One region of the Pedococcus sp. P2_E2 genome, then DNA from elsewhere that is predicted to be linked to it. Evidence: predicted binding sites of a transcription regulator. Region 1 holds the regulator's gene; the other holds the start of a gene.
The links. The regulator Rex, encoded in region 1, represses fermentation and respiration genes when NADH is low (regulators of the CRP and FNR family bind a similar motif). The targets are predictions, from matches to a motif close to CTTGTGAANNNNTTCACAAG.
Positions count from the first base shown of each region.

Region 2: the regulator Rex is predicted to act here: its motif matches at 13,237-13,256, upstream of edd (phosphogluconate dehydratase).

Region 1 covers NZ_JBFUEM010000008.1:131,018-146,041, reverse strand. The annotation lists gene AC1DWR_RS17625 (TlpA family protein disulfide reductase) at 1-485, opposite strand, end outside; gene AC1DWR_RS17620 (histidine phosphatase family protein) at 482-1,096, opposite strand; gene hemL (glutamate-1-semialdehyde 2,1-aminomutase) at 1,129-2,472, opposite strand; gene AC1DWR_RS17610 (MarR family winged helix-turn-helix transcriptional regulator) at 2,518-3,075, opposite strand; gene AC1DWR_RS17605 (YceI family protein) at 3,191-3,724, shown strand; gene hemB (porphobilinogen synthase) at 3,797-4,792, opposite strand; gene AC1DWR_RS17595 (bifunctional uroporphyrinogen-III C-methyltransferase/uroporphyrinogen-III synthase) at 4,802-6,442, opposite strand; gene hemC (hydroxymethylbilane synthase) at 6,439-7,530, opposite strand; gene AC1DWR_RS17585 (glutamyl-tRNA reductase) at 7,527-8,837, opposite strand; gene AC1DWR_RS17580 (redox-sensing transcriptional repressor Rex) at 8,834-9,550, opposite strand; gene AC1DWR_RS17575 (glutaredoxin family protein) at 9,684-9,950, opposite strand; gene AC1DWR_RS17570 (sigma-70 family RNA polymerase sigma factor) at 10,259-10,966, shown strand; gene AC1DWR_RS17565 (DUF5667 domain-containing protein) at 11,119-12,306, shown strand; gene AC1DWR_RS17560 (lysophospholipid acyltransferase family protein) at 12,361-13,752, opposite strand; gene AC1DWR_RS17555 (NAD-dependent epimerase/dehydratase family protein) at 13,752-14,801, opposite strand; gene AC1DWR_RS17550 (30S ribosomal protein bS22) at 14,981-15,024, opposite strand, start outside.
Region 2 covers NZ_JBFUEM010000003.1:215,085-230,108, forward strand. The annotation lists gene AC1DWR_RS09280 (alpha-glucosidase) at 1-508, shown strand, start outside; gene AC1DWR_RS09285 (PLD nuclease N-terminal domain-containing protein) at 632-1,036, shown strand; gene AC1DWR_RS09290 (DUF1028 domain-containing protein) at 1,048-1,941, opposite strand; gene AC1DWR_RS09295 (calcium:cation antiporter) at 2,036-3,148, shown strand; gene AC1DWR_RS09300 (O-acetyl-ADP-ribose deacetylase) at 3,193-3,753, shown strand; gene AC1DWR_RS09305 (DsbA family oxidoreductase) at 3,772-4,482, opposite strand; gene AC1DWR_RS09310 (C40 family peptidase) at 4,715-5,386, opposite strand; cyclic di-AMP (ydaO/yuaA leader) riboswitch at 5,449-5,650, opposite strand; gene AC1DWR_RS09315 (iron-dependent transcriptional repressor DtxR) at 5,897-6,595, opposite strand; gene AC1DWR_RS09320 (MFS transporter) at 6,622-7,926, opposite strand; gene AC1DWR_RS09325 (hypothetical protein) at 8,006-8,740, shown strand; gene AC1DWR_RS09330 (SDR family NAD(P)-dependent oxidoreductase) at 8,737-9,477, shown strand; gene AC1DWR_RS09335 (malonic semialdehyde reductase) at 9,598-10,239, shown strand; gene eda (bifunctional 4-hydroxy-2-oxoglutarate aldolase/2-dehydro-3-deoxy-phosphogluconate aldolase) at 10,556-11,278, opposite strand; gene edd (phosphogluconate dehydratase) at 11,275-13,173, opposite strand; gene AC1DWR_RS09350 (phosphate-starvation-inducible PsiE family protein) at 13,365-13,859, shown strand; gene pdxH (pyridoxamine 5'-phosphate oxidase) at 13,889-14,566, opposite strand; gene AC1DWR_RS09360 (hypothetical protein) at 14,660-15,024, shown strand, end outside.

The sequences.
Region 1 (15,024 bases):
GTCACCTTGCCTTGCAGCGCGAGGATCGTCAGGCCCGCCGGGTCGTCGAGCGACGGGAAGGGAATGCCCCACCGTTTCGCCGTCGACCGACCCGAGTCGGCGTTGTCGCGGTAGTTGATGCCCATGAAGGCAACCGGCTTGTCGGCGGCGGCGATCTGCTCGGCTGCCTTCCTCAGCTCCGGGGCCTCGCTCTGGCAGGGCGGGCACCAGGAGGCCCAGACGTTGAGCACCGCGACCTTGCCCACGACGTCCTGGGACGACCACGGCTGGTTGTCGAGGGTCGTGCCGGTGAGGGCGACCGGCTTCTGGCGCTTGGCGGCAGGGATCGTCTCGAACGCACCATCCTGGGAGACGTAGCCCTGCTGGTTGCCCGACTTCGCTTGCGCCGCAATGGAGTTCGGGTCATCCGTGCATGCGGACAGCGACACGACGAGCAGGGGCACCGCGAGCAGCACAGCCGCACGCGGCATGGCGGGACGTGTCATCCGGTGCCGCCGTGGGACTGGGCGAGCAGCGACGCGGCGGGCTCGGAGTAGGTGATCGACTCGAGGTTGTCACCGACGTAGGTGAGGGTGGTGAGGGAGGCGAGGCGGCACTCACGCTTGCGTGGGTCGTGCCACAACCGCTTGCCCATCACCGCGTTGCGGGCGGTCCAGATCGGCAGCTGGTGCGACACGATGACGGCCTCGTGGCCGCGCGCGGCGGCCCTGGCGTCGGCGATGGCGGCGGACATGCGCTCGGCGATCTCGGCGTAGGGCTCACCCCACGACGGACGCAGCGGGTTGACCAGCTTGGACCAGTGGGCGGGGCGGAGGAAGTCCAGCGGCTTCATCTCGCCGACGCGCTCACCCTCGAACGCGTTGCCGCCCTCGATCACGCGGTCGTCCGTGGTGACCGGTATGCCGTGCGCCTCGGCGACCGGCGCGGCCGTCTCCTGCGCGCGCAGCAGGGAGGACGCGACGACGTGGGTGACGTCGTGGTCGGCCAGGTGGTCAGCCACGGTGCGCGCCATCTCGTGACCGAGGTCGGACAGGTGGTAGCCGTCGAGCCGTCCGTAGAGGACGCCATCGGGGTTGTGCACCTCCCCGTGGCGCATCAGGTGCACCACGGTGTGGTCGGTTGCGCTGGTCACGAGTCGATTGTCGCAAACGCCTCGGCGGCAGCCGACGCCGCTGCCGGGATCGCCGCCAGCACCCGGTCGACGGCCCGGTCGTCGTGGGCCCCGCTGACGAACCAGGACTCGAAGGCGCTCGGCGGCAGGTAGACCCCCTGGCTCAGCATCGAGTGGAAGAACGCCGCGAACGCCGGGACGTGCTGGGCCCGCGCCTCGTCGTAGTTGCTGACCTGGCCGTCACGGAAGAAGACGCTGAACATGCTGCCGGCCCGCTGGATGACGTGCGGGACACCTGCGGCACCGAGATGCTCGTGGAGCCCCGTCGTGAGCGCGTCAGCCACCTCGCCGAGGCGGGCGTAGAGGGCCGGGGTGCACTGCTGGAGGGTGGCCAGCCCGGCGGCGGTCGCCACGGGGTTACCGGAGAGGGTGCCCGCCTGGTAGACCGGCCCGACGGGTGCGAGCAGCCCCATCACGTCGGCCCGTCCGCCGAAGGCGGCGGCAGGGAAGCCGCCCCCCATGACCTTGCCGAAGGTGAACAGGTCGGGTGCGCCCGCGGCATACCCCTGCTCTCCTGCCTCGAGGCCGAACCACCCGGCCTCGCTGCACCGGAAGCCCGTCATCACCTCGTCGGAGATGAGCAGCGCACCGTGGGCGGCGGTGATGCGACGCAGCCCCTCCGTGAAGCCGGGCGCGGGCGGGACGACGCCCATGTTGCCGGGGGACGCCTCGGTGATCAGGGCCGCGATCTCGGCGCCACGCTCGGCGAAGGCGGCTTCGACGGCGTCGAGGTCGTTGAACGGCAGCACGATCGTCTCGGCGGCCATCTCCTTGGGCACCCCGGCCGAGTCCGGCAACGCGAACGTGGCGACGCCCGAGCCGGCCTGCGCCAGGAGGGAGTCGACGTGCCCGTGGTAGCAGCCGGCGAACTTCACGACGAGGGAGCGCCCGGTGTAGCCGCGCGCAAGTCGGATGGCGCTCATCGTCGCCTCGGTGCCACTCGACACCAGGCGCACCTGCTCGACCGGAGCCACCCGCCGGACGATCTCCTCGCCGAGGGCTACCTCGTTCTCCGACGGGGTGCCGAAGGAGAAGCCCTTGGCCGCCGCCTCGGTGACCGCCCGCTGGACCTCCGGGTGGCCGTGGCCGAGGATCATCGGCCCCCACGAGCAGACCAGGTCGACGTACTCACGGCCGTCGGCGTCGGTGAGGTAGGGGCCTTGGCCGGACACCATGAACCTCGGCGTCCCGCCCACGGCCCGGAACGCGCGGACCGGCGAGTTCACGCCTCCGGGCGTCACCGCCAGGGCCCGCTCGAGGAGCGCCTGCGAGGCCGGTGCGTCGAAGGGGTATGCCGTCATGGTGCCAGTGTCCCAGCCGTACCTGAGCGCTTGCGCCCCTGGGGGTCAGGCGCTGCCCACCCGGCGGGCCTCCGCCTGGGTGTGGACCTCGTGCGCCACGGCTTCGCGGGCCACCGCGGGGTGGTCACCCTCGTCGCCGCCCGGCGCCAGAGCCGTCCGGATCGCGTCCATCGCCTCGCCCAGGGCCTTGAACAGCGGCGCCGGGACAGGGTCGATGACCGAGCGCCTGACGCTTGCGACGTGCACTCGCGCCATGTCCTGGACGGCCTGCCACCCTGCGTCCGTGAGCACCAGCTCCACCCCGCGCCTGTCGTCGAGGCAGGACTCTCGCACCACCCAGCCACGCTTCTCGAGGCGCGAGGCCGTGTGCGTCAGGCGGCTGCGCGACTGCACGACGAGGTCGGCCAGGCTCGACATGCGCAGTCGCCGGCCGGGGCTCTCGGAGAGCATCGAGATGATCTCGTACTCCGTCAGCTGGACGCCGTGCGACTGGAGGTCCTGGTCGAGGGCCTCCTCGATCAGGCGGCTCCCCCGCAGGTAGGCACGCCAAGCCCGCTGTTCGTCGTCGCTGAGCCACTGCGGCTCACCGGTGGGAGTGCTCATGAGCGTGAGTATGGCATCCCAAGCGATAGTTGAAATATAAATGAGGTCTGCTATGTTCGAAGAGATGAAGCGCTCGGGAACTGCCCGGTCGCACCCCCCACCACAGGAGACCCCCATGGCAAGCATCAACGACCTCCCCGCCGGCACCTGGACCGTCGACGCCTCGCACAGCGAGATCGGCTTCGTCGCCCGTCACCTCATGGTCACGAAGGTCCGCGGCCAGTTCAAGGAGTTCGAGGGCACCGTCAAGGTCGGCGACGACATCACCGACTCGCAGGTGACCGCCGTGGCCCAGATCGCCTCCGTCGACACCGGCTCCGCCGACCGCGACACCCACCTCAAGTCCGGCGACTTCTTCGACGCCGAGGCCAACCCCACCATGAGCTTCACCTCGACCGAGGTCACCCCCGACTCGCTCACCGGCGACCTGACCATCAAGGGCGTCACCAAGCCGGTCACCTTCGACCTGGAGTTCACCGGTCTGGCCACCGACCCGTGGGGCAACGAGAAGGCCGGCTTCGAGGCCAGCGCCGACATCAACCGCAAGGACTGGGACCTCGGCTGGAACGTCGCCCTCGAGGGTGGCGGCGTGCTCGTCTCCGAGAAGGTCAAGCTCAACCTGGACATCCAGCTCACCAAGGCTGCCTGACCCAGCGCTTCACACACAGACTGACGACGGGCCGGTTCGGGGGAACCGGCCCGTTCGTCATGTCCGGGCCCCTCAGGGGCGCAGGAGGCGGGCGGCGTCGACCGCGAAGTAGGTGAGGATGACCTGGGCCCCGGCGCGCCGGATGGTCAGCAGCGACTCCATCATCGCCCGGTCGCGGTCGATCCAGCCGTTGGCCGCGGCCGCCTGGATCATCGAGTACTCCCCCGAGATCTGGTAGGCCGCCACCGGCACGGTCGACACCGCCGCAGCGGCTGCCACGATGTCGAGGTGCGGCCCGGCCGGCTTCACCATGACGATGTCGGCGCCCTCGACGATGTCGAGCTCGAGCTCGCGCAGGGCCTCGGTCGCGTTGGCCGGGTCCTGCTGGTAGGTCGCCCGGTCACCCTCGAGCGAGGACTGCACGGCCTCGCGGAACGGGCCGTACAGAGCCGAGGTGTACTTCACGGCATACGCCAGGAGAACGGTGTCGGTGTAGCCCTCGGCATCGAGCGCCGCACGGACGTGGGCGACCTGGCCGTCCATCATCCCCGAGAGCCCGAGCACGTGGGCGCCGGCGCGGGCCTGCGCGAGGCCCATCGCGGCATACCGCTCGAGCGTGGCGTCGTTGTCGACCCGTCCGTCCTCGGACAGGACCCCGCAGTGGCCGTGGTCGGTGAACTCGTCGAGGCACAGGTCGGCCATCACGACGAGCCGGTCACCGACGGCGTCGGCGACGGCTCGGAGCGCCACGTTGAGGATGCCGTCCGGGTCGTCGGCGCCGGAACCCACGGCGTCCTTGGCCGTCGGCACGCCGAAGAGCATGAGCCCGCCCAGCCCCGCGTCCGCCGCCTCACGTGCGGCGACCACCAGCGAGTCCAGCGTGTGCTGGACGACGCCCGGCATCGCCGAGATCGGCTGCGGCTCGTCGATGCCCTCGCGCACGAACACGGGCAGCACCAGCTCGGCCGGGTCCAGCCTCGTCTCGGCGACGAGCCGGCGCATGGCCACCGACTGCCGCAGCCGACGGGGCCGGATCACCGGCCCCACCGGCTGCGAGTGGTCAGTCATGCGGGACGGCTACTTCGCCCGGCGGCGTGACGCCGACTTCTTGGCGCTGGGACGCACCACGGGCTCGCCCGCCTCCGCGGCAGCGGTTGCCAGCCCCAGGCCGTAGTCGGCCAGCGCGTCGACGAGCGAGTCGGACGACGCCTCGGGCGCGAGGACGTCGACCCGCAAGCCGTGCTCCTCGGCCGTCTTGGCCGTGGCCGGACCGATGCACGCGATGACCGTTGACGGGTGCGGCTTGCCGGCGATGCCGACCAGGTTGCGCACCGTCGAGGACGACGTGAACACCGCTGCGTCGAACTGCCCGCCCTTGATGGCCTCACGGATGTGGGCGGCCGGCGGAGCGGCGCGCACCGTGCGGTATGCCGTGACGTCGTCCACCTCCCAGCCCATCTCCTGGAGGCCTGCGACGAGGGTGTCGGTGGCGATGTCGGCGCGCGGGAGGAAGACCCGGTTGATGGGGTCGAGCACCTCGTCGAACGGCGGCCACTCCTCGAGCAGCCCGTTGGCGGACATCTCGCCGGACGGCACGAGGTCGGGCACGATGCCCCACTCGCGCAGCGCCGCGGCGGTCACGCCACCGACCGCAGCGATCTTGAGCCCGGCGAAGGCCCGTGCGTCGAGCCCGAACTCCTCGAACTTCTCCCGCACGGCCTTCACGGCGTTGACCGAGGTGAACCCGATCCACTCGTAGCGACCGGTGACCAGGCCCTTGACCGCACGCTCCATCTGCTGGGGCGTGCGCGGCGGCTCGACCGAGATCGTGGGGACGACCTCGGCGGTCGCACCGAAGGACTCGAGCCGGGCGATGGTCGAGCCGGACTGCTCCTTGGTGCGGGGCACCAGGACGTTCCAGCCGAACAGCGGCTTGGTCTCGAACCAGGACAGGTTCTCGCGGAGAGCCACGGTCGTGCCGACCACCGCGAGGGCGGGGAACTCCAGGGTCTTCATGACCTTGGCGACCTCACCCAGGGTCGTGACGCGGGTGGCCTGACGGATCGTCGTGCCGCGCTCGGTGAGGGCTACCGGGCTGTCGGCTGACCGACCCGCCCCCAGCAGCTTGCCCAGCGCGACACCGAGGTCCTCGGGCTGGCCGAGCAGGACCACGGTGACCGAGTCGGCCACCGAGGCCGACCAGTCGACGTGCCGGTCGTTGGCGGAGATCACGTGCACGGCCGGCGAGCTGCTCGACGTCAGCGGGATGCCCGCGTAGGCCGGGACGGCCGAGACCGCGCTGACCCCGGGGACGATGTCGAAGCCGATGCCGGCCTTCTGGCAGGCGAGGGCTTCCTCCGCGAGGCCGTTGAAGGTGCCCGGGTCGCCGTCCATGAGCCGGACGACCAAGCCGCCGGTGGCGGACTTGGCGGCCTTGACGACGAGCTTGGCCCTCATGGCGTGGGTCAGTGGCTGCCCGTGCTCGCCGTGGCCGGCGTCGATGATCTCGACGTCCGCACGGCAGTAGCGGGCAACGACGTCCTCACGAGCCACCTGGTCGATGACGACCACGTCGGCTGCGGCGAGGAACTCCAGGGACCGCACGGTCATGAGTCCGGAGTCGCCGGGGCCGGCGCCGACGAAGGCGACGCGTCCCGGGACCCGGCTCTGACGAGGGGTCTGGTGGGTGGTGGGCTGGGTCGAGCGCGTGGGGCTCACAGTGCACGCTCCGTGCTGTCGTGTTCTGGGTGGCGGTCGGGGGCGGCGAGCGGAGCTGGTCCGTTCGCCTCGGCTGGGTCTGGTGTCAGTCCGTCGGTGACGGCGCTCGAGGGACCCGTGCCGGGCGGCACCGGTCGGGCAGGGGGGCGGTCCTCGGGTCCCTGCAACAGGTCGGCGCCGTCCTCGAGCAGCACGGCGGCGAGCCGGCGGCCGAGGGCCTCGCCGTCGTCGACGCCGCCCACGAGGGACCGGCGCAGGTCGAACGACCCGTCGACGGCACCGACGAAGGCACGCAGGGACAGCTCGAGCCCGTCCTCACCCTCGACGATCTCGGCCAGCGCTCCGACCGGTGCCGAGCAGCCGGCCTCGAGGGCCGCGAGGACAGCACGCTCGGCCGTCACGCACGCGCGGGTGTCGGGGTCGTCGAGGACCTCCAGCGCGGCGCGGGTGATGTCGTCGTCGGCCCGGCACTCCACGGCGAGTGCACCCTGGCCGGGGGCGGGCAGCATCTGGAGGGGGTCGATCGCCTCGGCGACCTCATCGAGCCGCCCGAGCCTGGCCAGACCCGCGCGAGCCAGCACGACGGCGTCGAGGGCGCCGTCCCTGACCAGCCCGATGCGGGTGTCGACGTTGCCGCGGATGTCCTTGAACGACAGCCCGAGCCCGAGGGCCGCGAGCTGGGCCACGCGCCGCGGCGAGCCGGTGCCGACGACCGCGCCCTCGCCGAGCTCACCGAGGGTGCGACCGCCCGAGGAGACCAGCACGTCGCGCGGGTCCTCACGGACCGGGAGGGCTGCCACGACCAGACCGGGCTCGGGCGTGGTCGGCAGGTCCTTGAGCGAGTGCACAGCGAGGTCGACCTCACCCGCGAGCAGGGCGCGGCGAAGGGCGGCCGCGAACACCCCGGTCCCGCCGATCGAGGCGAGCGAGGCGGTCGACGTGTCTCCCTCGGTGACGATCTCCACGAGCTCGACCGCATGACCCCGGGCGCGCAGCAGGTCGGCCACCCCGGTGGACTGGGTCGTGGCCAGGGGGCTGCGTCGGGTGCCCAGACGCAGGGCGAGGGGTGCGGCGGCAGGTGCGCTCACGGCATACCTCCACGCTCTGGCGGGGGCACGGACGCGATGACGGCCTCGCCGGGACGCAGGTCGAACAGCTCACGCAGGGCCTGCGCGTAGTCGGCGCCCTCACCGCCCACGGCGCGTTCCTTCATGCGGACCGTCGGGGTGTGCAGCAGCTTCTCGACGATGCGGTGGACGGCGAGCTGGACCTCTGCCCGGGCGACGTCGTCGAGGTCGGGGAGCCGCTGGTCGAGCCGGTTGAGCTCGCCCGCGACGACGTCGGCGGCGTGCGACCGCAGCGCCGCCACGGTCGGTGCGACGGTCTCCGCCGCCCGCGAGGTGAGGTATGCCGCGACCTCACCGATGACGAGGTCCGCCACCTCGCGCACCTGGGGCGGGGTCTGGCCTCCGGAGAGCTCCTCCCCCAGCGCACCCAGCCCGGCGAGGGTGACCCCACTCAGGGAGGCGACCTCGGGGGCGACGTCGTGGGGAAGGGCGAGGTCGACGTAGGCCTGCGGGCGCCCGGCGCGGGCCACCTGGGCATCGCCGGCGGTGGCGAGGTCGACGACCACGCCGGTCGACCCGGTGCAGGAGATGACGACGTCGGCGCCGGCCAGGGCAGCCGCCAGGTCGTCGAGGGGGCGAGCCGTGCCGCCGGTGCGCTCGGCGAGCCGAAGCGCCTTGGCCAGCGTCCGGTTGACGATCGTGAGCCCAGCGGCGCCGCGGCGCGAGACGGTCGTGGCGGCCAGCGAGCTCATGCCTCCGGCGCCCACGACGAGGACCTTGAGCCCGGCCAGGGACCCGAGCTCGCGTTCCGCGCGGGCCAGGCCGGCCTCGACGAGGGAGACGCTCACGGCGTCGATCCCGGTCTCGGTGTGGGCGCGCTTGCCGACGCGCAGGGCCTGCTGGAAGAGGGTGTTGAGGGCGGGGCCGGCGTGGCCGTACTTCTGCGACTCGCGCAGGGCAGAGCGCATCTGGCCGAGGATCTGGGCCTCACCGACCGCCATCGAGTCCAGGCCACAGGCGACCGTGAACGCGTGCGCGATCGCGCGGTCCTCGTAGTGCACGTAGAGGTGCTCGCGCAGCTCGTCGCGACCCACGCCGGTGACCTCGGTGAGCGCGTCCGAGATGTCGGTGACCGCACCGTGGAAGGTCATCGACTCGGCATAGACCTCGGTGCGGTTGCACGTGGACACGACGATCGCCTCGGAGAGGTTCTCGCGGCCGGTGAGGCCGGCGGAGAGCGCGCGGCGGCGGTCGGCGTCGAGCGACATCGCCTCGAGGAGGGGCAGCGGCGCGGTGTGGTGGGACAGGCCCAGGATGACCAGGCTCATCGGCTGACCGCCTGGGCCACGTGGTCGAGCGAGCCGGCCGAGACCTGGTCGAGCGCGCCCTCGGCGGCCAGCGCCCTGCGCTGCTCGTGGAAGGCGAGGATCTGCAGCTCGGTCGAGAGGTCGACCTTGCGGACGTCGACGTCGTCGGGCACGACGAGCACGCACGGGGCGAAGTTGAGGATCGAGCGCACCCCGACTGCCACGAGCTGGTCCGCCACGTCCTGCGCCGACGCGGCGGGCGTCGCGATGACGCCGATCGCCAGGCCCTGGTCGGCCACCAGCGACGCGAGGGCGCCCATCGGCTGCACGGTGATCCCGGCTATCTCCTGCCCCAGCAGGGCGGAGTCCTGGTCGAGCAGGGCGACGACGCGGAACCCGCGCGTGGCGAAGCCGCTGTAGGCCGCGAGCGCGTGGCCCAGGTTTCCCATCCCGATGATGGCGACCGGCCAGTCCTGGGTGAGGCCGAGCTCGCGGGAGATCTGGTAGGCGAGGTGGTCGACCTCGTAGCCGACCCCGCGCACGCCGTAGGACCCGAGGTGGGACAGGTCCTTGCGGAGTTTTGCACTGCGGACGCCCGCGGCGGAGGCCAGCTCCTCGGAGGACACCGACGTGATCCCGCGCTCCGCGAAGCCGGTCAGGGCTCGGAGGTACTCGGGTAGCCGTGCGACCGTGGCGTCGGGAATACCCCGACGGGCGCTCGGGTCGGCAGACACAGTCTCTTCCGGCTCCTTCTCATCACGGGCAGTCCGCGCCTGGCTGGAGCGGATGGGAGCCCGGCCAGATTACGCTTTTGTGAACGGATGCACAAAGTCACAAGCGTCCGTCTCAGGACCCGCGTGATCCACGTCACTTCGTGCTCGTGAGCGCGCTCCTCAGCCGGGTCTCGTCGACCCGCCAGTAGTCGTGCTGGCCCCCGTCCACGAAGGTGACGGGGATCTGCTCCCAGTACTGCTCGTTGAGTGCCGGGTCGTCCTCGATCGACAGCTCCACCCAACCCACCCCGAGGTCGGCGGCCACGCGCTCGATGACGGCCCGCGCCTCATCGCACAGGTGGCACCCCGGTTTGCTGACCAGGGTGATGCGCACCTCGGCGGGCGTGGGGGTTGCGGACACACCCCGAGCGTATGCCGCGTGGGCCCAACGGCCGCTTCCCGCCGCCGCTCGCGGTAGCGGGCGCCTCACCCGCCCCACGGGGCTCGCTGGACACCGCGGCATACCGAGATGTGTCGCAGGTCTCCTGACAATCTGGCAGATATCGGGGAAACTGTCCGATCAAGGAGGCCCCGATCCGGATTCGTGCACCACGCAGCGCCGCGAGACGACTCGCGGTCCCTCGTGCTGCCCACTGGGCCGGAGACCAGGGTCCGCTCTGGGCAACGAGCCGCCCGGCCTTCGGTTACGCCACGGTGGGCGACCACGGCATGGGAGCGGCCACGGCGGACTTCCTCGGCACCCTGCGAGTGCTGCTGAGCCTCGCCGGCGAGGCCGGCACGGCCGGCACCCTGTCGGGAGGTGGCCACGAAGGTTCAGGCGGCGGTTCGGCTGCGCGCGCCGGCTTCGGGCCGGGTGAGGCGCCCCAGGACTTCGAACGCATCTCCGCGCTGGTCGAGCTGGCCCAGCGTGGCGACGCCGAGGCGTTCGGGATGCTCTACGAACGCTACGTCGACGTCGTCTACCGCTATGTCTACGTGCGGGTGGGAGGCAAGCAGCTGGCCGAGGACATCACCTCGGAGACCTTCCTGCGTGCACTGCGCCGGATGGACTCCTTCTCCTGGCAGGGCCGCGACATCGCGGCCTGGTTCATCACCATCGCGCGGAACCTGATCACCGACAACGCCAAGTCGGCTCGCTTCCGCATGGAGGTCACCACCGCCGACATGCTCGACGCCGACCGTCGCGTGGACGCCCCCGACCAGGAGGTGCTGGACCGGCTGCGCGACCAGCGCCTGCTCGCCGCCGTCAAGGGTCTCAAGCCCGAGCAGGCCGAGTGCGTGGTGCTCCGGTTCCTGCAGGGACTGACCCTCGCGGAGACCGCCAAGGTCCTCGGCAAGTCCGAGGGCGCAGTGAAGCAGCTCCAGCTGCGCGCCGTGCGCGCCCTGCACCGGGAGCTCGCCGATGTCGACATCTGAGACCCGCAGGTTTCGCTACGTGGCGACGCGTAACTTCCGGCATCGCACCTCGTTCTCAGCACGACACACGTTCGGTGACAACACGCTCACCGACCACATGACCGGGACATCATGACCGGGGACACCGCAGGGCTGGGGAGGGAGAAGCCGACATGCCAGTACTGAACCGTTCGGCAGACCGTTTCCAGCGCGCCCTCGAAGGCGAGCGGATCACCGATGCCCACCTCGTCGAGCTCGTCGAGACCAGCCGCCACCTCGTGGACCTCGTCCCGACCATCCCGGCTCCGGACACCGCCTTCGTCACCACGCTGCGCGAGCGGCTGATGGCCGAGGCCGCACGGATGCCCGCGCCCAGCCCGGTCGCCGCCAAGGCCGCGGCCGCCCGTCGTGCCGCCTCCCGCAACACCCCCGTCGTGGTCCTGGTGGGTCGTGGCCTGCCCCGCCTGGTCGCCGGCGCCGCCGCCTCGGCGCTGCTCGTCGGCGGCATCGTGGGCGCGGTCTCCCGCAGCGCGGTGCCCGGTGACGCGCTGTACCCCGTGAAGGGCTGGCTCGACGGCGTGGCCGTCCGGCTCGCCGACAACGACTTCGACCGCGGCCAGACCTACCTGTCCCAGGCCCAGGGACACATCTCCGATGCCCGTCAGCTGGCCGAGGCCGACCGCGAGGACCCCACGGACGTCGACGTCGCGCTCGAGGGTGCCATCGACACCGTGCGCAAGGGGCGGCAGGCGCTCGACACCTCCTATGCCGCGACCGGCAACCCCCAGTCCCTGCTCGCCATGCGCGACTTCACGGAGCGGGCCCTCCCTCAGGTCGACGCCCTGAAGGCCGAGGTGCCCGCCCCATCGCTGCTGACGCTCGGGCGGCTCGAGGCCCTGCTGCGCGACACGCAGGAGAGCACCTCGCGACGGATCGCTGCCTGCGGCAGCTCCTGCAGCTCAGACCTCGCCTCGACGATCGGCCCGGGTTCGCTGCCCGGCGCCACGACCACCTCGGGTCCCTCCGCGTCACCGACCAGCGGCGCGTCCGGTGGCATCACCGTGCCCAGCACCGCCGTGACGGCACCGGCGGGCGGCGTGCTGCCCGGCGGCTCGAGCGGCTCCGGAGCGGTCGTCGGAGGCGGTGGCGGCAGCGCCAGCCTGTCGACGGGCGGCGCGAGCGTGCGCCTGCCGACCGTCAGTGCTTCGGTGCCGGGAGTGCCCTCCGCCAGCGCCACCGTGCCGCTCCCCTCGGTGTCGCTCGGCACCGGAGGCGGCAGTGTCGCGGTCCCGAGCAGCACCCTCGGCCCGGTCACCCTGCCCGGCGTCACGGTCACGCTGCCCTCAGTCACGCTGCCCTGAGTCACGCTGCCCTCAGTCACGCTGCCTGATCCAGCCCCGTGGGGCCAGCTCCCGTCAGAAGAAGACGGAACGGCGCTGCATGAGCAGGGAGTAGAGCGTCTGCTGGATGGTCTCGCGCACCTGGTCGGTGAGGTCGAAGACGAGCATGGGGTCGTCGGCGGCGTTCGGCCCCAGGTCTGCGGTCTCCACGGGTGCGCCGAACTCGATGATCCACTTGCTGGGCAACGGGATCAGCCCGAGCGGGCCGAGCAAGGGCCAGGTGGGCGTGATCGGCGCGTAGGGCGCCCCCAGCAGCCGCGCAACGGTCTTCATGTTGCCGATGATCGGGTAGATCTCCTCGGCGCCGACGATCGAGCACGGGATGATGGGCGCGCCCGTCTTGAGCGCAGCGGAGACGAAGCCGCCCCGCCCGAACCGCTGCAGCTTGTAGCGCTCGCTGAACGGCTTGCCGACTCCCTTGAAGCCCTCGGGCCAGACCCCGCACAGCTCGCCGCTCGACAGCAGCCGCTCGGCGTCGGGGTTCGCGGCCAGCGTCGAGCCCGACTTGCGCGCGACCTGGCCGACGACGGGGGTCTGGAAGACCAGGTCGGCACCCAGCATCCGCAGGTGACGGTGCGCAGGGTGCTCGTCGTGGACGGCCACCTGGGTCATCAGCGAGTCCATGGCGACCGTGCCGGAGTGGTTGGCGACGACCAGGCCGCCGCCAACGGTCGGGATGTTCTCGATCCCGCGGACCTCGACGCGGAACCACGACCGGTAGAGCGGCCGCAGGATCGGCAGGTAGAAGTGTCTGGTGAAGTCCTCGTCGAAGCCGAACTCGTCGACGGTGTAGTCGCCCGTCACCCGACGCCGCACGAACGACAGCAACGAGGCGATGTGGCGCTCGACGTCGTCCGACGAGATCCCCGCCGCCTCCGAGGCAACCCGGACCGCAGCGATGCCCGCAGTCAGCAGCTCCTCGACTCCCGGCGCGATGCTGCGAGAGGTCGCCGGTTCCGGCACGTCAACCGGCACGACGGTCTCGTCCGTCACCGCCTTGAGGGTGCGCACCTTGGCGTCAGGGGTATGCCGCTCTCCTGACGTGGCCGCACCCGTCACCTCCCGAGGTGGCCGGGCGGGCTTGGCGGCCTTGCTGGGCTGGGTCGTGCGGGCGCCGGAACGGGACACCGCCTTGCGGCTTGGCACCGCCTTGGCCACCGGGCTCGGGCGATGTTTGCCACTGGCCGTCGAGGGGGTGGTCGCCGAGGCGGCCGATGCCGACGCAGATGCGCGTGCGGGAGCGGGAGCTGTCGTGGGAGCGGCAGCTGCGGGGGCAGCCGGGGTGGTCGACGCGAGCAGGGGCGTGCTGCGGCGCTTGGCGCGTTCCCCGGATGCCCTGGCGGCGCCCGCTGCGAGGGCGCCCTTGCGCGCGGTGGGTTTCGCCGGCTTCTTGGGCGTCGAGGCCATCAGTCGTTCCTCCCTGCAGCCCACACGTGGCTGATCGCGCCGGCGGCACTCTCCGCGGCGCCGGTGACGGCCGACCCGAACATCCCGGCCCCCGGGATCGCCGAGCCGACCCCCTGCGCATAGTCGGCGAAGGCAGCCCGCGTGGTGTAGTCCGGCTCGTACCCCAGCACCTCACGCATCCGTCGGGTGTCCAACCCGCGACCGAAGGCGAGGAACTGGATCTGGTCGCTGCTGAAGTCGGCGAGCCCGGACCGCTTCACGAGGTTTCCGAAGATGCCCGCAGCGGGCATCGGCACGGGGATGATCGGCCGGCCGGCCATGCCCGCCGCCTGGCTCACGGTGATGACCCCGTCCCCGGCGATGTTGGTGATGCCCGTGCTCGGGCCCGTGGTGGCGAGCAGCAGCGAGCCGATCGCGTCGCTCTCGTGCACGAACTGCAGGCGGGCGTCGTAGCCGAAGGGCACCGGCACGACGGGCAGGGCGAAGTAGTCGGTCAGGGACGTGCGGATGCCCCGACCGATGATGTTGGCGAAGCGCAGCATGGAGATCTCGACGTCGGGACGGCGACGCGAGAAGCCGCGGACGTAGCCCTCGACCTCGACCGAGTCCTTGCCGAATCCCGCTCTGGGCAACGACTTCGGGCCCATGTCCTCGGTGAACATCGCAGGGTCGCGCGGGCTGGAACCGTAGATGGCCGCGGACGACTTCACGACGAGACGCTTGATGCTGGACGCCTTCTGGCACGCAGCGAGGAGCTGCATCGTGCCGATGACGTTGATCTCCTTCATCGACGTGCGGCCACCGGCGCCGGTCGGCGTCGCGATGACGTTCATGTGCACGACGGTGTCGACCTCGGACTGCGCGATGATCTTGCCGATCATCGGGTTCCGGATGTCAGCGCGGACGAACTCGGCCCGGCCGATGTCCCCCGGCGGGGGGATGACGTCGACGCCGATGACGCGCTTGACGGTGGGGTCCTGGGTCAGGGCCCTGGCGAACTGCCCGCCGAGGTAGCGGGAGACACCCGTCACGAGGACGACCTCAGCCACGATCCCTCCCGCGGGGTCCGATGGTCGCGAGGCTCGCGACCCGTGCCAACCCTACCGAGAGCCGTGCCCCGGCCGACGGGAGTGCGCCTTCCGTGGACGCGTGCCTCGTCACACTTTCGGACTGCCGCACTCATACCCCCGCTCAAGACAAAAGGCCCCCGCTCAGCGGGGGCCCTCGATCACTTCTTGTTGCGACGCTGGTGGCGCGTCTTGCGAAGGAGCT
Region 2 (15,024 bases), on a different contig from region 1:
GGTCAACTACTTCCGGTTGGCGACCGGCGCTGGGGGTGACGTCGAGGAGATCCTCGTCAACCTGCGGCTCGGGAGCCGCGACAATGCCCGCTCCCCCATGCAGTGGGACGACAGCACCAACGCCGGCTTCACGACCGGAAAGCCTTGGGCCGCAACGAACCCCAACTACACGGAGATCAACGCGGCCGCCGCGGTGGCCGACGATGGCTCTGTGTTCCACCACTACCGACGCCTGATCGAGCTGCGCCACACCGAGCCGGCCATCGCCCACGGCGACTTCACGATGATCGCGCCGGACCACACGGCCCTCTACGCCTTCACCCGCTCCCACGCGGGCACCGACCTGCTGGTCCTCGCCAACTTCTCCGGGGACGACCTCGACCTGACCAGCGCGGTCACCGACCTCGACCGATGGTCCGGCGCGGCCCTGCTGCTCGGCAACCTGGGTGACCCCGCGTCGCCCACAGCCCCCCTCCGCCCCTGGGAAGCCCGCCTGCTCAAGCGCTGACGTCGGGCGGGAACGGGCGGGAGATTCTGGGTAATCAGCCCATCCGAATTGCTTCGTTGTGCCACGCTTCTTGGCGTGATTCGAGCAGAACTTGGATTGGGGATCCTCGGGACGGCGTTGTGGATGTATTGCCTCTTCGACGTGATCATGACCGATGAGTCGCGGATCCGGAACCTGCCGAAGGTGACCTGGATCTTCATCGTGCTGGTGACGTCGGTGGTCGGCGCCGTGGCCTGGCTCGTGGCCGGACGACCGCAGGGACCGGCGCGGAGCCTGCCCTACAAGGGCAACACCGGCGCGGCGTACCCGGAGTACGAGCGACCTGGCCGGTTCGTCGCGACCAACCCGGATGACGACGCTGCGTTCCTGCGGCAGGTGCGGGAGCGTGCGGAGGCGCAGCTGAAGGAAGCCAAGCGCCAACGGATGGAGCGCGAGCGGCTCGAGGCCGAGGAGCGCGAACGTCGCCGGCGGCAGGCCAATGGCGGCGGCACCGGGACCGCCGAACCCGACCAGGTGGACCCGGCCTAGCCCGAGTAGGACTAGCCGGTCGTGGATCCGGTGGCGTCGCGCAGGGCGGCCAGCACCTTGGAGTCGATCCCGTCGGGGCTGAGCCGCATCTCGTAGTTGGCCTCGCCGGCCCAGGCGGCCAGGGCCTGCGTCACCTCGCCGTGGTGGCCGAGCAGCGCCAGCCTCCGGCCTACCTCGTCAGCCACCGTGCTGGCCTCACCCGAGCCGGAGCCGCCGGACTCGTCGGACCTGTCGGACCCGTCGGACCCGTCGGACCAGCGCAGCACGAGCTCGGGGCCACCGAAGACGAGGTCGTTCAGTCGCAACAGCCGGGCCAGCTCCCGGGGAGCCTCCGGGTGGTCATCGACCCGGAGGTCGGCGAGGACCCCGCAGTGGTCGTACCCCGCGCCTGGCAGCACGGCATACAGGGCAGCGCCCTGGCGACCCCGTGAGTCGCCACCCGCGGCGTCGCCGGCCAACAGCGCCTCGACGAGGCGGTCGGTGAGGGAGGCGCCGGCGGATCCGAGCCACGCGGCTTCCATCGCCGCCACGACGTCGGGACCGGTGAGGATGTTGCCCTGGATGGCATAGCCGCCGCTGCTCTCGCGACCACTGACGCCGCCCGCCCAGTTCATGCACGAGTCACCCGTCCACGTCGCCTGCGTGTCGACACCCACGACCCCGAGCTGGCGGTGGGCGCGGTCCGCATCGGAGGAGGTGCATGCAACGACCGCCTCGTCGGCGGACGCCCCGTCGGCGAGGGCGTCCAACGCCACGGCCCGGTAACCCACCCTGGCCATCGCCTGCGTGGCCACGGCTCCGACGCCCAGGCGGGCCTGCGGGACGACTGCCCCGACGAAGGGGAACTTGCTCGCGACGGCCACGCCGAAGCCCTCACCCACCTGGCCGACGATCGAGAAGGTCATGGGTCGACCGTAGCGACAGCGACTCGGCGATCGGGAGTCGGCGATTGGGAGTCGGCGATTGGGAGTCGGCGCCGCTCACCTGTGAGAATGGGGCATGGCCGCGAAAACGACCAGGACCGAATCACTGAGCAGTTTTCTGACCTGGACCACCCTCGCGCCGCTGACAGCCATCCTCGCCCTCGTGCTCACGTGGGGCCGACACCTCGGCACACTGCCCGTGCTGGTCGTCGCAGTGGCCCTCGCCGCCGCCGTCCTGGCAGCGGTTCACCACGCAGAGGTGGTCGCCCACCGCGTCGGCGAACCGTTCGGCTCGCTCGTCCTGGCCGTGGCCGTCACGATCATCGAGGTGGCGCTGATCGTCACGCTGATGATCAGTGGCGGCAAGGACACCGAGTCACTCGCCCGCGACACCGTCTTCGCCGCGGTCATGATCACGTGCAACGGCATCGTCGGGCTGTCGCTGTTCCTCGGTGCGGTGAAGTACCGGCTCATCTCGTTCAACGCCGAGGGCACGGGGGCGGCCCTGGCCACCGTGACCACGCTGGCCGTGATGACGATGGTGGTGCCGACGTTCACGACGAGCGCGCCAGGTCCGGAGTTCTCCAGCTCTCAGCTCGCCTTCGCTGCGGTGATCTCGCTCGCGCTCTACGGGATGTTCGTGTCGACGCAGACGAGACGGCACCGCGACTTCTTCCTGCCGGTGGCCCACGACGGCAAGCCGCTCGAGGACGAGCACGCCGACCCGCCCAGCGACCGCGAGACCCTGCAGAGTCTCGGGCTGCTGCTGGTGTCGCTGGTCGCGGTCGTCGGTCTGGCCAAGGTCGAGTCCCCGGCCATCGAGTCGGCCGTGGCGGCGGCAGGCTTCCCGCAGTCGTTCGTCGGCGTCGTCATCGCACTGCTGGTGCTGCTGCCCGAAACCCTCGCCGCCGCCCGCGCCGCCCGCGGCAACCGCATCCAGACCAGCCTCAACCTCGCGCTCGGATCGGCCATGGCCAGCATCGGGCTGACCATCCCGGCCATCGCGATCGCCTCGATCTGGCTCGACGGTCCGCTGGTCCTGGGCCTCGGCCCGACCCAGATGGTGCTGCTGGCCCTGACCGTGGTCGTGAGTGTGCTCACCGTGGTCCCCGGTCGCGCGACGCGGCTGCAAGGTGGGGTCCACCTCGTGCTGCTCGCCGCGTTCGTCTTCCTCGCGGTCAACCCCTAGGCGCACTCTGCCGTCAGGCCGGCGGCGCGGCATACCGTGGGTGGGTGGTCACCATCGAAGCCGTCCTGGGCGACATCACGACCGAGCGGGTCGACGCCATCGTCAACGCCGCGAACTCGATGCTGCTCGGCGGGGGTGGGGTGGACGGCGCGATCCACGCGGCGGCGGGGCCACGACTGCTCGAAGCATGTCGGCGGGTGCGCAACACCACCCACCGGGGCGGGCTCGACGTGGGGGACGCCGTGGCGACGACCGCGGGCGACCTGCCCGCCCGATGGGTGATCCACACCGTCGGCCCGAACCGGCATCGCGGGCAGACCGACCCGGCGCTGCTGGCATCCTGCTTCAGCCGCAGCCTCGAGGTCGCCCGTGAGGTGGGTGCCCGCAGCATCGCGTTCCCGGCGGTCAGCGCGGGTGTCTACGGCTGGGACCCGGTGGAGGTGGCGCGGATCGCGGTCGACGTCGTGCGCGCGAGCCTCCAGGGCGAGCGGGACGAGCCACCGGAAGGTCACCAGCGCGGGGACGACCAGCCGATCGAGCTCGTGCGGTTCGTGCTGTTCAGCCGCGCGACGCTGGCCTCCTTCGAGGCAGCCCTCGCCGACTGAGCGGGACCGCCCGCCTCGTCAGGCCCCGGCGCTCATCGCCTCGTGGTCGCCGTTGAGAGCGGCTTCGATCAGCTGGCCGATGACTTCGGGCGAGTGGGCGCCGGAGAGGGCCACCCGCCGGTTGGCCATGAAGAACGGCACCCCGGAGACACCGATGTCGGTGGCAGCCTCTTCGTCGGCGCGCACGTGGTCGGCGAACTCGTCGCTGGCGAGCACCGCCGACACGCGGCGCCCGTCGAGCCCTGCCTCGGCGCCGAGGCGCTGCAGGGTCTCGATGTCGTCGATCAGCTTGCCCTCGGTGAAGTGGGCGCTGTAGAAGCGTTCGAGCACCGCAGCCTGCAGCGCCGGGCCACCCTGGGCCAGGCCGAGCGCGATCAGGCGGTGCGCGTCGAACGAGTTCGCTCGCAGCTGCTTGTCGACGACGATCTCCACCCCGTCGGGACGTCCCATCACGGCAGGTCGCTCGGCGATCTCACGAGCCCCTGCCAGGTCGGTGCCGTACCGCTGCGCCAACCACGCGAGGACCGTCTCCCCCTTGCCGTGCGCGACGTGGTGGTCGAGCTCGAAGGCGTGGTAGGTCACGGTGACCTCGGCCGGGTGCGCACTCTCGGCGATCGCCATCTCCAGCCGTCGCTTGCCGATGTAGCACCACGGGCAGACCACGTCCGCCCAGACATCGATCTCCACGGCGTGGGGGTGGAGGGCGTCAGTGGGGTGTGCGTCGTTCATCCGTCCATCCTCACACGACCGCGCAACCCGAGGTATGCCGCACGGACGGCCCCGTGCGGAGTGACCCCGCGGCATACCTCGAACTGGGCGGGACTGGGCGGGACGGGGCGGGACTGGGTGGGACGGGGTGGCGACTGGGGGGACTGGGTCGGGACGAAACGCCGCAGGCCCCCACCCGCCGAAGCGGGAGGGGGCCTGCGGACCGTGGCTTGGCGCTGTGGCCAACCTCAGGTCAGGGGCGACCGTAGGTGACGTTCGAGGACCAGATGGAACGCAGCGCGACGGCCTGGCCGCTGCGCGGGGAGTCCCACATCATGCCGTTCCCGGCGTAGATGCCCACGTGGTAGGCGGGGCTGCCGAAGAACACGAGGTCACCCGGCTGCGGGTTCGACACGCGGGTGGTGGCTGCGCGCTGGGCGTCGGCGGTGCGCGGCAGGCTGATGCCGACCTTGCCGAAGACGTACTGCGTGAAGCCGGAGCAGTCGAAGCCGGTCGACGGGCTGGTGCCGCCGTAGGAGTACATCAGGCCTTCGTACTGGGCCGCGATGCCGAGCACGCCACCGGCAGCCGGCTTCAGGCTGGTGAAGTCCTTGCGGGCCGTCGAGCGGCTCGCGGTGCGGTCGCTCGTGCGGGCCGCGACGGGCACGACGACGGGCTTTGGCTTGGGCTTGGCGGTCGCCTTGAAGCCGATGACACCGAAGGTGTTGGTCGCCGTCGGGGCTGCGGTCTCGGGCGCCTGCACCGCGACGGGCGCGCTGACAGTGGCGCTCTTGGCCACCGAGGAGGGGCTGGCCGAGGCGGCAGACGCGGGAAGGGCGAACGAGGCGACGAGACCACCGGAAGCGGCGATGACCGCAGAGGTCTTGACTGCGGGCTGCGCGGCGCTGGCCACGATGTCCGACAACTCGGAAACGGGATTGAAGCGACCCGGCGCGCGGTGGCGGCCAGAACTGTGTGAAGCCACGATGGATGAACCTCCGGCGCCTACGAGGTGAGCTGTCGGGTTCGGGTGGAGGTAGATCACCCGGCCTCCACGGTTGTCGCCCGACCTTGCGGGCGCGTGCGTGGAGACTTAACCCCAAGGACCATCTCGTGAAGAGAAGGCCCAAAGTTGGGTCCCCCGCTCCTGCCAAGCGGTTTGTACTGATGACTCGGGCGTGGTGACAGGACTAGGCGTTCCACATCGAGCCGGTCCACCCAGGGGGCGAGTGAACCGCAGCCACCGTACACAAGCCGCCTGGGAATGTCACATTGAGGTCACGGCAGCCCCAAGAAAGTCCAAGCCCACGTCTGGTCCGCCTGCGCCCTCGTGCTCAGGAAGCGCGGAACTGACCAAAGACCGGACCCGCCGAAGCGCTCAGATGAGCGCGCCTGTCGAACCTGCGCCCCGTCAGGCGCCTCGCAGGCCCCTTGGTCAGACCAAGGCGCCGAACACGTGCTGGGCCACCTCGTCGGGCAGCGAGACACCGGTGGACTCCGGCGCGCCCTCGCGGACCGCCACCACGCGGCCGTCGGCGCGGTGCACCCGCACGCGCTCGCCGGGCAGCAGGCGCGCGACGGTGAGCAGGCTCAGCGCCTCGTGGTCGACCTGGACCGGCTCGCCGATGCGGCGCACGAGCACCGTCTCGGGAGAGTCGCCGGCCAGCTCGGTCAGGGTGCGCAGCCCGAAGCGGAAGTCCTCGGTCGGCTCTTCCTCGCCCAGCTCGTCGAGGCCCGGGATGGGGTTGCCGTACGGCGAGTCGTGGTGGTCCTTGAGCATCGCGAGGATCTTGCGCTCGACCCGCTCGGACATCACGTGCTCCCAGCGGCAGGCCTCGTCGTGGACGTACTCCCACTCCAGGCCGATGACGTCGACCAGGAGGCGCTCGGCCAGCCGGTGCTTGCGCATGACCCGGGTGGCGAGCAACCGGCCGTGGTCGGACAGCTCGAGGTGGCGGTCGCCGGCGAGGCTGAGCAGGCCGTCGCGCTCCATCCGCGCGACGGTCTGGGAGACGGTCGGCCCGGAGTGCCCGAGACGCTCGGCGATGCGAGCGCGCAGGGGCGTGATGCCCTCTTCCTCGAGCTCGAAGATCGTCTTGAGGTACATCTCGGTGGTGTCGATCAGGTCGGTCACAGGCCTAAGCCTCTCACCTGCGGCCGTCAGCGGGATGCGCCGCCGCGCACCGGGTCGTAGCGGGGCACCCAGTAGCCCAGCCAGCCGGTCCCGACCAGCGCCAGCCCACCGAGGGTGACACAGGCCGCTGCCAGTCCTGCCTGTGCCGTGACGAGGCTGATCAGCGCCGGCGACCCGCTCATGCCCAGGACGGACACGAAGCGCCAGCCACCCAGGAACTGCGACCGCCCGACCTCCGGCGCGCTGTCGGCGCCGAGGGTCATCACGATGCCCGATCCCATGCCGTTGCCCACGGCGGCGACGAGGGCGACCGCCGTGACGGCGAGCGCGCTGTGCGTCAGGGGCAGGGCGATCATCCCGATCCCGAGCAGCACGACGCACGGTACGGCCACCCAGATCCGGCCGAACCGGTCCATCACCGACCCTGCCGGGTAGAACAGCAGCATCTCGACGCCGGCGACGATGCCGAAGATGACGGCCGTGGTGCTGGCGGACAGGCCGACGTGCGCAGCCCAGAGCGGGAGCAGGACGAGCCGGGCCGAGCGTGCGGCGCCGATGACCATGACTCCCAGGCCGATGGTCAGGTAGACCCTGCGGTGGCCCCAGAGCACCGCGGCGGTGCCGGTGGGGGTTCCGCCGGTGGGAGTTCCGTCTGCGGACGCTCGGTCGCGCAGCTCCCTGGCCTGCGCCTCGTGCGCCGCCGTGAGGTCCGGACCCAGCCACACCAGCGCCGCCGCGCCGAGGCCGGCCGCCACCGCGACCGCGAACCCGGCGCGCGGCCCCCACAGGTGGATGATCGGCGCCCCGATGAACGGCCCGATGAACATCCCGATCCGGTTCACCCCGCCGAGGGTCGACAGGGCTCGCGCGCGCATGGAGACCGGTACCGCGTCGATGAGGTAGGCCTGCCGTGCGACCAGGAACACGGACGACGTGAAGCCCATCGCGAACACCGTCACCATGAGCACGCCGAGCGACGGGGCGGTCAGTGCCACGAAGGCCGCGACCGCGTCCACCGCGCTCGCCCACAGCAGCGCCCGTCGCTCCCCGACCCGGTGGACCAGCGCTCCGGCTGGCACCGCGAAGAAGAGCTCGGCGACGAGGGCCAGCCCGGCCGTGAGGGCGGCGATCGCCGGGGTCGCCCCGAGGTCGAGAGCACTCAGCGTGACCACTGGCACGACCGCGCCGCTGCCGATCGCCACGATGATGGTGGGACCGTAGGCCGGCACCGCGATCGCGCGCAGGCTGAAGGGGGTCTCGGTGTCGAGCGCGGGTCGAGGCTTGGGTGGCTTGGGTGGCCTGGGTGGCTTGGGTGGCTTGGGTGCGGACATCCCGGCCATTCTGACGCGCTCCGGCGACGGACGCCCCTGACTTCTGACGCCCAGGGACCCCACGAGTAGGTTCGGGCCCATGAGCTTCGTCGTGCCCGCCCGCTTCTGCGGCCCACCCGAGTCGGGCAACGGAGGCTGGGTCAGCGGGCACGCGGCTGCCCTGCTCCAGCCCGGCCCCGACGAAGCCGTCACCGTGCGCCTGCGCACCCCTCCCCCGCTCGATCGGGAGCTGACGGTGCAGACGAGTTCAGCGCGGGGCCACCGCACCCTCGAGGTCCACGACGGCGAGCACCCCGTCGCGGAGGCGACGACGACCGCGAGACTGGACGCGGGCGGCATACCGGCTGCTGTGTCGTTCGCCGAGGCCACGACGGCGGGCGAGGGCTATGAAGGCCTGGCCGCCCACCCCTTCCCCACCTGCTTCTCGTGCGGCACTGGTCGCGCGGCCGGCGACGGCCTACGGCTCCAGCCCGGTCGGGTCGCGGGCGGCGACGGTGAGTATGCCGCCGCCTGGCGCCCCGGCGCGGACGTCGACCTCGAGACGGTGTGGGCGGCGCTGGACTGCCCCGGCGGCTGGGCCTCGGGGATCGCCGGCCGACCGATGGTGCTCGGCACGATGACCGCCCAGGTGTCGACCCTGCCGATCCCCGGCGACGAGTACGTGGTCATGGCGTGGCAGCGCGGCGGCGAGGGCCGCAAGTACCTGAGCGGGACTGCCCTGTATGCCGCGGACGGAAGCCTGCTCGCGCAGGCCGAGGCGACCTGGATCGCCGTCGACCCCACAGCAGTTCGACCCGCCGGAGGTGCGGCATGAGCAAGCTCGCAGTCGTGACCGGGGCCAGCAGCGGCATCGGTGAGGCGACCGCTCGGCAGCTGGCGGCGGACGGGTTCGAGGTGGTGTGCGCGGCCCGTCGTCGCGACCGGATCGAGGCGCTGGCGTCCGAGATCGGCGGCCGCGCGGTGGTCTGCGACGTGACGTCGGCCGACGACGTGGCGCGGCTGGCGGCGGAGGTCGGCGACCGCCTGGACGTGCTGGTCAACAACGCGGGTGGCGCGCTCGGGCTCGCCCCGGCCGCCGACACCGAGGTCGCCGACTGGCGCGGGATGTTCGAGTCCAACGTGATCGGCACCCTGCAGGTCACCCAGGCGCTGCTGCCGGCCCTGATCGCCTCGGGAGCCGGGACCATCGTCAACGTCGGGTCGATCGCCGGACACGTGGCGTACGAGGGCGGTTCGGGTTACGTGGCCGCCAAGCACGCGGTCGCGGCCCTGACCCAGACGCTGCGGCTCGAGCTGGTCGACCAGCCGGTCCGGGTCGAGGAGATCGCACCCGGGATGGTGCGCACGGAGGAGTTCGCCCTGACCCGGTTCGGCGGGGACCAGGCGCGGGCCGACGCGGTCTATGCGGGGGTGTCGGAGCCCCTGGTGGCCCAGGACATCGCCGAGGCGATCGGCTGGATGGTCGGGCGCCCGGCCCACGTGAACATCGACCTGCTCGTCATCAAGCCCCGCATCCAGGCCGCTCCGCACAAGGTGCACCGTGACGCCTGACCCGCGGGATGACGGGCGCCGAGCGGGCCGCTTCCTGCTGCCTGCTTACTGCTTTCCTGCTGCCTGACCTGCGCTTTCATGGTTGAGGAATGCAACCATGAAATTGAGTGTTCAACGACCATGACCCAGACCCATGACTCCCTGACCGAGCTCGAGGCCCAGTTCGTCGACCACCTCGAGCTCTCCCCCGAGGCTCAGGACCTGCTGTTCCGCGATGCCCGCACCGCCAACGCCTTCACCGACGAGCCCGTGACCGAGGACCAGGTGCGCGCCATCTACGACCTCGTGAAGTGGGCTCCCACCTCGATGAACAACCAGCCGCTGCGGATCGTCCTCGTGCGGACCCCCGAGGCGCGCGGCCGGCTGGTCGAGCTGATGGGCGGCAACAACAAGGCGAAGACGTCGACCGCTCCCCTGGTCGCCGTGCTGGCCGCCGACACCGACTTCCACGACGAGCTCGGCAAGGTCTTCCCCCACTTCGAGGGTGCTCGCGACCTGTTCGCGGGCAACGACGAGATGCGTGAGGGTTCGGCCACCCTCAACGCCACCCTGCAGGTCGCCTACTTCATCCTGGGCGTCCGTGCGGCCGGCCTGGCTGCCGGCCCGATGACCGGGTTCGATGCCGACGGCGTGGACCGCGAGTTCTTCCCCGACGGCGCCCACCGCACGATCGCCGTGGTCAACATCGGTCGCCCCGCCGAGGGCGCCTGGATGGACCGGCTGCCGCGCCTCGACTACGACGAGGTCGTGACCTCCGTCTGACCCGCGCGCATTTCCCTTCCTAAAAACCGTTGCACCAGCCGACCTTCCCGAATTAGCGTCGAGCTACACGGAAGGGAGGTGGTCCAAGAAGTGATTTCAATTTGGACGCGTGAGGTGACTGCGCGCTAGCGCACCTCGACTGCTCGAGGTCCGCCATCCGGCGCAATCCCCAGCAGTTCACCGCAGCCCGTGGGCCGTGCAGGTCGTCCCCTGCGCACGCCGAGCCGATCGTTGTCGGCACGGCAAGGCCCACGGGCTGTTCCATGCCCGGCCGCTGGCAACGAGTCGCCCCCTCCTGCGACTCGATGCCCGCGCCTCAGGGCTGGCGGAGAGCCGCGGCCTCGGCGGCGAGGGCCTCGATGCGGTCCCAGTCCCCTTGTGCCACAGCTTCCTTCGGCGTCAGCCAGGACCCGCCGACGCAGCCGACGTTCGGCAGCGCCAGCCACGCGGCCGCCGTCTCGGGCGTGATCCCACCCGTCGGGCAGAACCGCAGGTGCGGACACGGCCCGCTCACGGCAGACAGATAGGGGCGCCCGCCGCTCGCCTCGGCCGGGAAGAACTTCATCGCCTCGAGCCCGGCCTCGGCCAGGACGAGCATCTCCGTCAGGGTGCCGGCACCCGCCAGCAGCGGCAGGCCGCTGGCCAGCGCGGCGTCGAGCAGGCGCGGCGGCGATCCCGGGGTGACGAGGAACTGCGCCCCGGCGTCCTTGACCTGCTGCACCTGCTCGGGCGTGACCACCGTGCCCGCGCCGACGACCATGCCCTCGACCTGCGAGGCCACCGCCTCGATCGCGCCGAGGCCGGCTTCACTCCGCAGCGTGATCTCGATGACGGGTATGCCTCCGCGCACCAGCGCGCGCGCCAGCGGCACCGCCTGCTCGACGGAGTCCACGACGACCACCGGGATGACCGGGGAGAGGTCGAGGATGTCCGCCTCGCTGTTCAGCACCGGCGTGGTCGGGGTGGCCGGCGCGCGCGCCGCGTCCCTCGTGGTCGCGGCCGCCGGGCTCGCGCCGGTCAGGGTGTTGGCGGTGGTCATCGGTTCTCCTCGTGGCTGACGAACGGGGCATTGTCGCTTCGGTCCCAGACGTGCCCGAGGCTGCCGAACACGTGGGCTCCCTCGTCGGCGCGGCCGACGGCGGCCCGCATGGACGCGAACAGCTCGCGCCCGGTGCCGACCCCCTCCGCGCTGACCCGCGGGGACGGGACCCGGGCGGCGAACTCGTCCTCGTCGACGAGGACGTCCAACCGGCCGGTGAGCGAGTCGACCCTGATGACGTCGCCGTCCTGGATCTTCGAGATCGGCCCGGCGTGCACCGACTCGGGGGTCACGTGGATGGCCGCGGGAATCGCGCCCGACGCCCCGCTCATGCGGCCGTCGGTGACCAGGGCCACGGCATACCCACGCTTTTGGAGGACTCCGAGCGAAGGGGTCAGGGCGTGCAGCTCGGGCATGCCGTTGGCACTGGGGCCCTGCTCGCGGATCACGACGATGACGTCGCGGTCGAGCTCGCGCCGGGAGAAGGCCTGGAGGAAGCCGACCTGGTCGGTGAAGACGCGCGCCGGCGCCTCGATGACCCGGTGCTCCTCCGCCACGGCCGACACCTTGATGACCGCGTGGCCCAGGCTGCCTCCGAGGACACGGAGCCCGCCGTCGACCGTGAACGGGTCGTTGGCCGGGCGCAGTACGTCCCGGTCGCCGGATTCCGTTGCCGCGTCGACGAACCCGAGCTGACCACCGATCAACACCGGCCGCTGGGTGTAGCGCCGCAGCCCGGGCCCTGCCACGGTGAGCACGTCCTCGTGGAGCAGGCCGTGGTCGAGCAGGGTGCCCACGAGGAACGGCGTGCCGCCGGCTGCATGGAAGTGATTCACGTCGGCGGGCCCGTTGGGGTAGATCCGGGCGATGGACGGAACCGCAGCCGACAGGTCGTCGAAGTCCTCCCACGTCAGGTCGATCCCCGCAGCGGCTGCCATCGAGATGAGGTGCATGGTGTGGTTGGTCGAGCCGCCGGTCGCCAGGAGGGCGACGACCCCGTTGACGACCGTCTTCTCGTCCACGACCTGGCCGATGCCGTACGGCGCGTCGGAGGAGGCGATCTCGGCGACCCGGGCCGTCGTCGCCGCGGTGAGCGCCTCGCGCAACGGGTCGTCGGGGTGGACGAACGCCGCCCCGGGCAGGTGCAGGCCCATGACGTCCATGAGCATCTGGTTGGAGTTCGCGGTGCCGTAGAAGGTGCAGGTGCCCGGCGAGTGGTACGACGCCACCTCGCTCGCGAGCAGCTCGTCGCGGCCGACCTCGCCGGCGGCGAAGGCCTTGCGGGTCTCGGACTTGTCCGCGTTGGAGCGGCCCGACGCCATCGGTCCGGCCGGCACGAGGGCGGTCGGCAGGTGCCCGAACGACAGGGCGCCGGCCACGAGCCCGGGGACGATCTTGTCGCAGACGCCCAGCATGAGGACGCCGTCGAACACGTCGTGGCTGAGCGCGATGGCGGCCGACATCGCGATGACGTCGCGGCTGAAGAGGCTGAGCTCCATGCCCGCGCGGCCCTGGGTGATGCCGTCACACATCGCGGGCACCCCGCCGGCGACGCGGGCCACGGCCCCGACCTCGCGGGCGGTCTGCTTCATGGCGGCGGGGTAGTGCTCGAACGGCGCGTGCGCCGAGAGCATGTCGTTGTAGGACGTGATGATGCCGAGGCTGACGCCCGTGTCGGCAGCCATGGTGGTCCGGTCGCTGCCGCCGCACGCGGCGACCGCGTGGGCGAGGTTGGAGCAACCGAGGTCGGTGCGTGCCGGGCGCAGGCTCAGCTCGGACGCGGCCCGGGAGAGGCGTTGCAGGTATGCCGTGCGGCTGGCACGGCTGCGGTCGGTCACCCGGGCGGTGACGTCGGCGACGACGGGGTGGATCGCGGGGTGGCTGGCGGGCGCCATGAGGCTCCTGAGGGGATTCGGCGGTCGGGGATGGGACCGCGCGAACGGCATCTTTGGCGCGCGCGTGTGATTCAGTTCACAAGTGTGACGGCGACCCGGGATCCGGCAATGGCCATCCCGGCATACGGACCGGTAGCCCCGCGAGTGACGGACGAGTGACGGATCAGCGCAGGTCGGTCAGGATGTCGGTCATGACGGACTTGATCGAACGGACCATCGAGCGGGTCGAGAACGTCATCTACCTCGCCGTGGCTGTGGTCCTGTTCGCCATCGCCGCCGTCGTGATCGGCAAGACCGTGCTGACCTTCGGGGACCTCGGCAGCGGCGGGGTCGTGGAAGTGGCCGCCGACATCCTCGACCTGCTGCTCCTCGTCTTCATCGTCGTCGAGCTGCTCTTCGCCGTGCGAACCACGCTGTCCCGGCGCGAGCTCGTGGCCGAGCCCTTCCTCCTCGTGGGGATCATCGCCTCCATCAAGGAGATCGTGGTGCTGTCGGTCAAGGCGCCGGACCTGCTGGGCAAGCCCGAGTTCGCCGACACGCTGCGGCTCATGGGGCTGCTGACGGGCACGATCATCCTGCTGGCCCTGGCGTCGTTCCTGTTGCGGCGCAAGGAGCGAGAGCCCAGCGAGGGCGCCAACTCCGGCCACGGCGACACCGAGGTGCAGACCGAGGCCCACCCGACCTGACCGCCTCAACCCCCGGAGTTCGGCGGACGTCAGGGCTGGCGGCGGGACAGTGCCCACGCGGCGGCGTCGTCCAGCGAACCCTGCGCCACCCTGCTGAAGACGAGCCGGTCGTGCAGCCGGTTGCGCCGGCCACCCCAGAACTCGACCTCGTCGCAGAGCACGCGGTAGCCGCCCCAGAAGTCGGGCACGGGCACGTCGTCCGCGTTCCCTCGGTCGGGGAACTGCGCGGCATACCTGTCGTAGGCCTGCTCGAGGCCGGCGCGACCCTCGATCGGCTGGGACTGTCGCGAGGCCCACGCGGAGATGCGGGAGGCCCACGGCCGTGACCCGAAGTAGCCGGCAACCTCGTCGCGGGAGACCTGCTCGGCCACGCCTCGGAACCGGATCGCCCGGAACATCGCCGGCCAGGTCAGCGCCGCGGCGATCCCGCCCGTGGCGGCGATCTCGAGTCCCTTGGTGGACTCGGTGCCGGTGACGAACCCCGGGCCGCGCTCGTCGAAGAACCGCATCAACACGGTCCGCACGTTGGGGCGTCCCTCGGCGTCGACGGTGGCGACCGAGAGGGCGTACGGCTCGGGAACGTCGGCCTGGACCTGCGAGCGCGCCACCGCGTCGTCGACCCAGCGCGTGGCCTGCTGCCACGCCGTGGGCGCGATGTCGGCCTCGGAGATTCCGTCGCCGCTGTAGTCGGTGCGAGCAGTGTCCATGGGAACAGTGTCCACGCGCCGTACGTCTCCCATGACACGGGACCAGGGGCCCGAGATTAGGGTGAAGGCCGGACCAGACGTCAGGGAGGCAGCATGCCCAGCAAAGGCAAGGCCGTCGGCAACCTCGTGAAGTGGGGCGTGAAGTACGGCCCCCACGTGGTCGTGCTGGCCCAGCAGGCCAAGGAGCCGGCGATGAAAGCCGCTCAGACGGCACTGGACCGGCAACGGGCCAGGCGCCGGGCGATCGAGCACGCGACGACGGTGCGTGAGGGCACCGTGCTCAAGACGTTCGACCCGCGAGCGGACCACAGCGAACCGGTGTGGGTGGTCTTCTCGGCCGACGACCCCATCGCTGCCCACCCCACCTCCACCACCCCGCTGGCCGAGCTGATCGCCAACAGCGACCTGTCCAAGCGCGTCCGCCCGGCGGACCTCCCCACCCCGGCCGCACGCCTCAA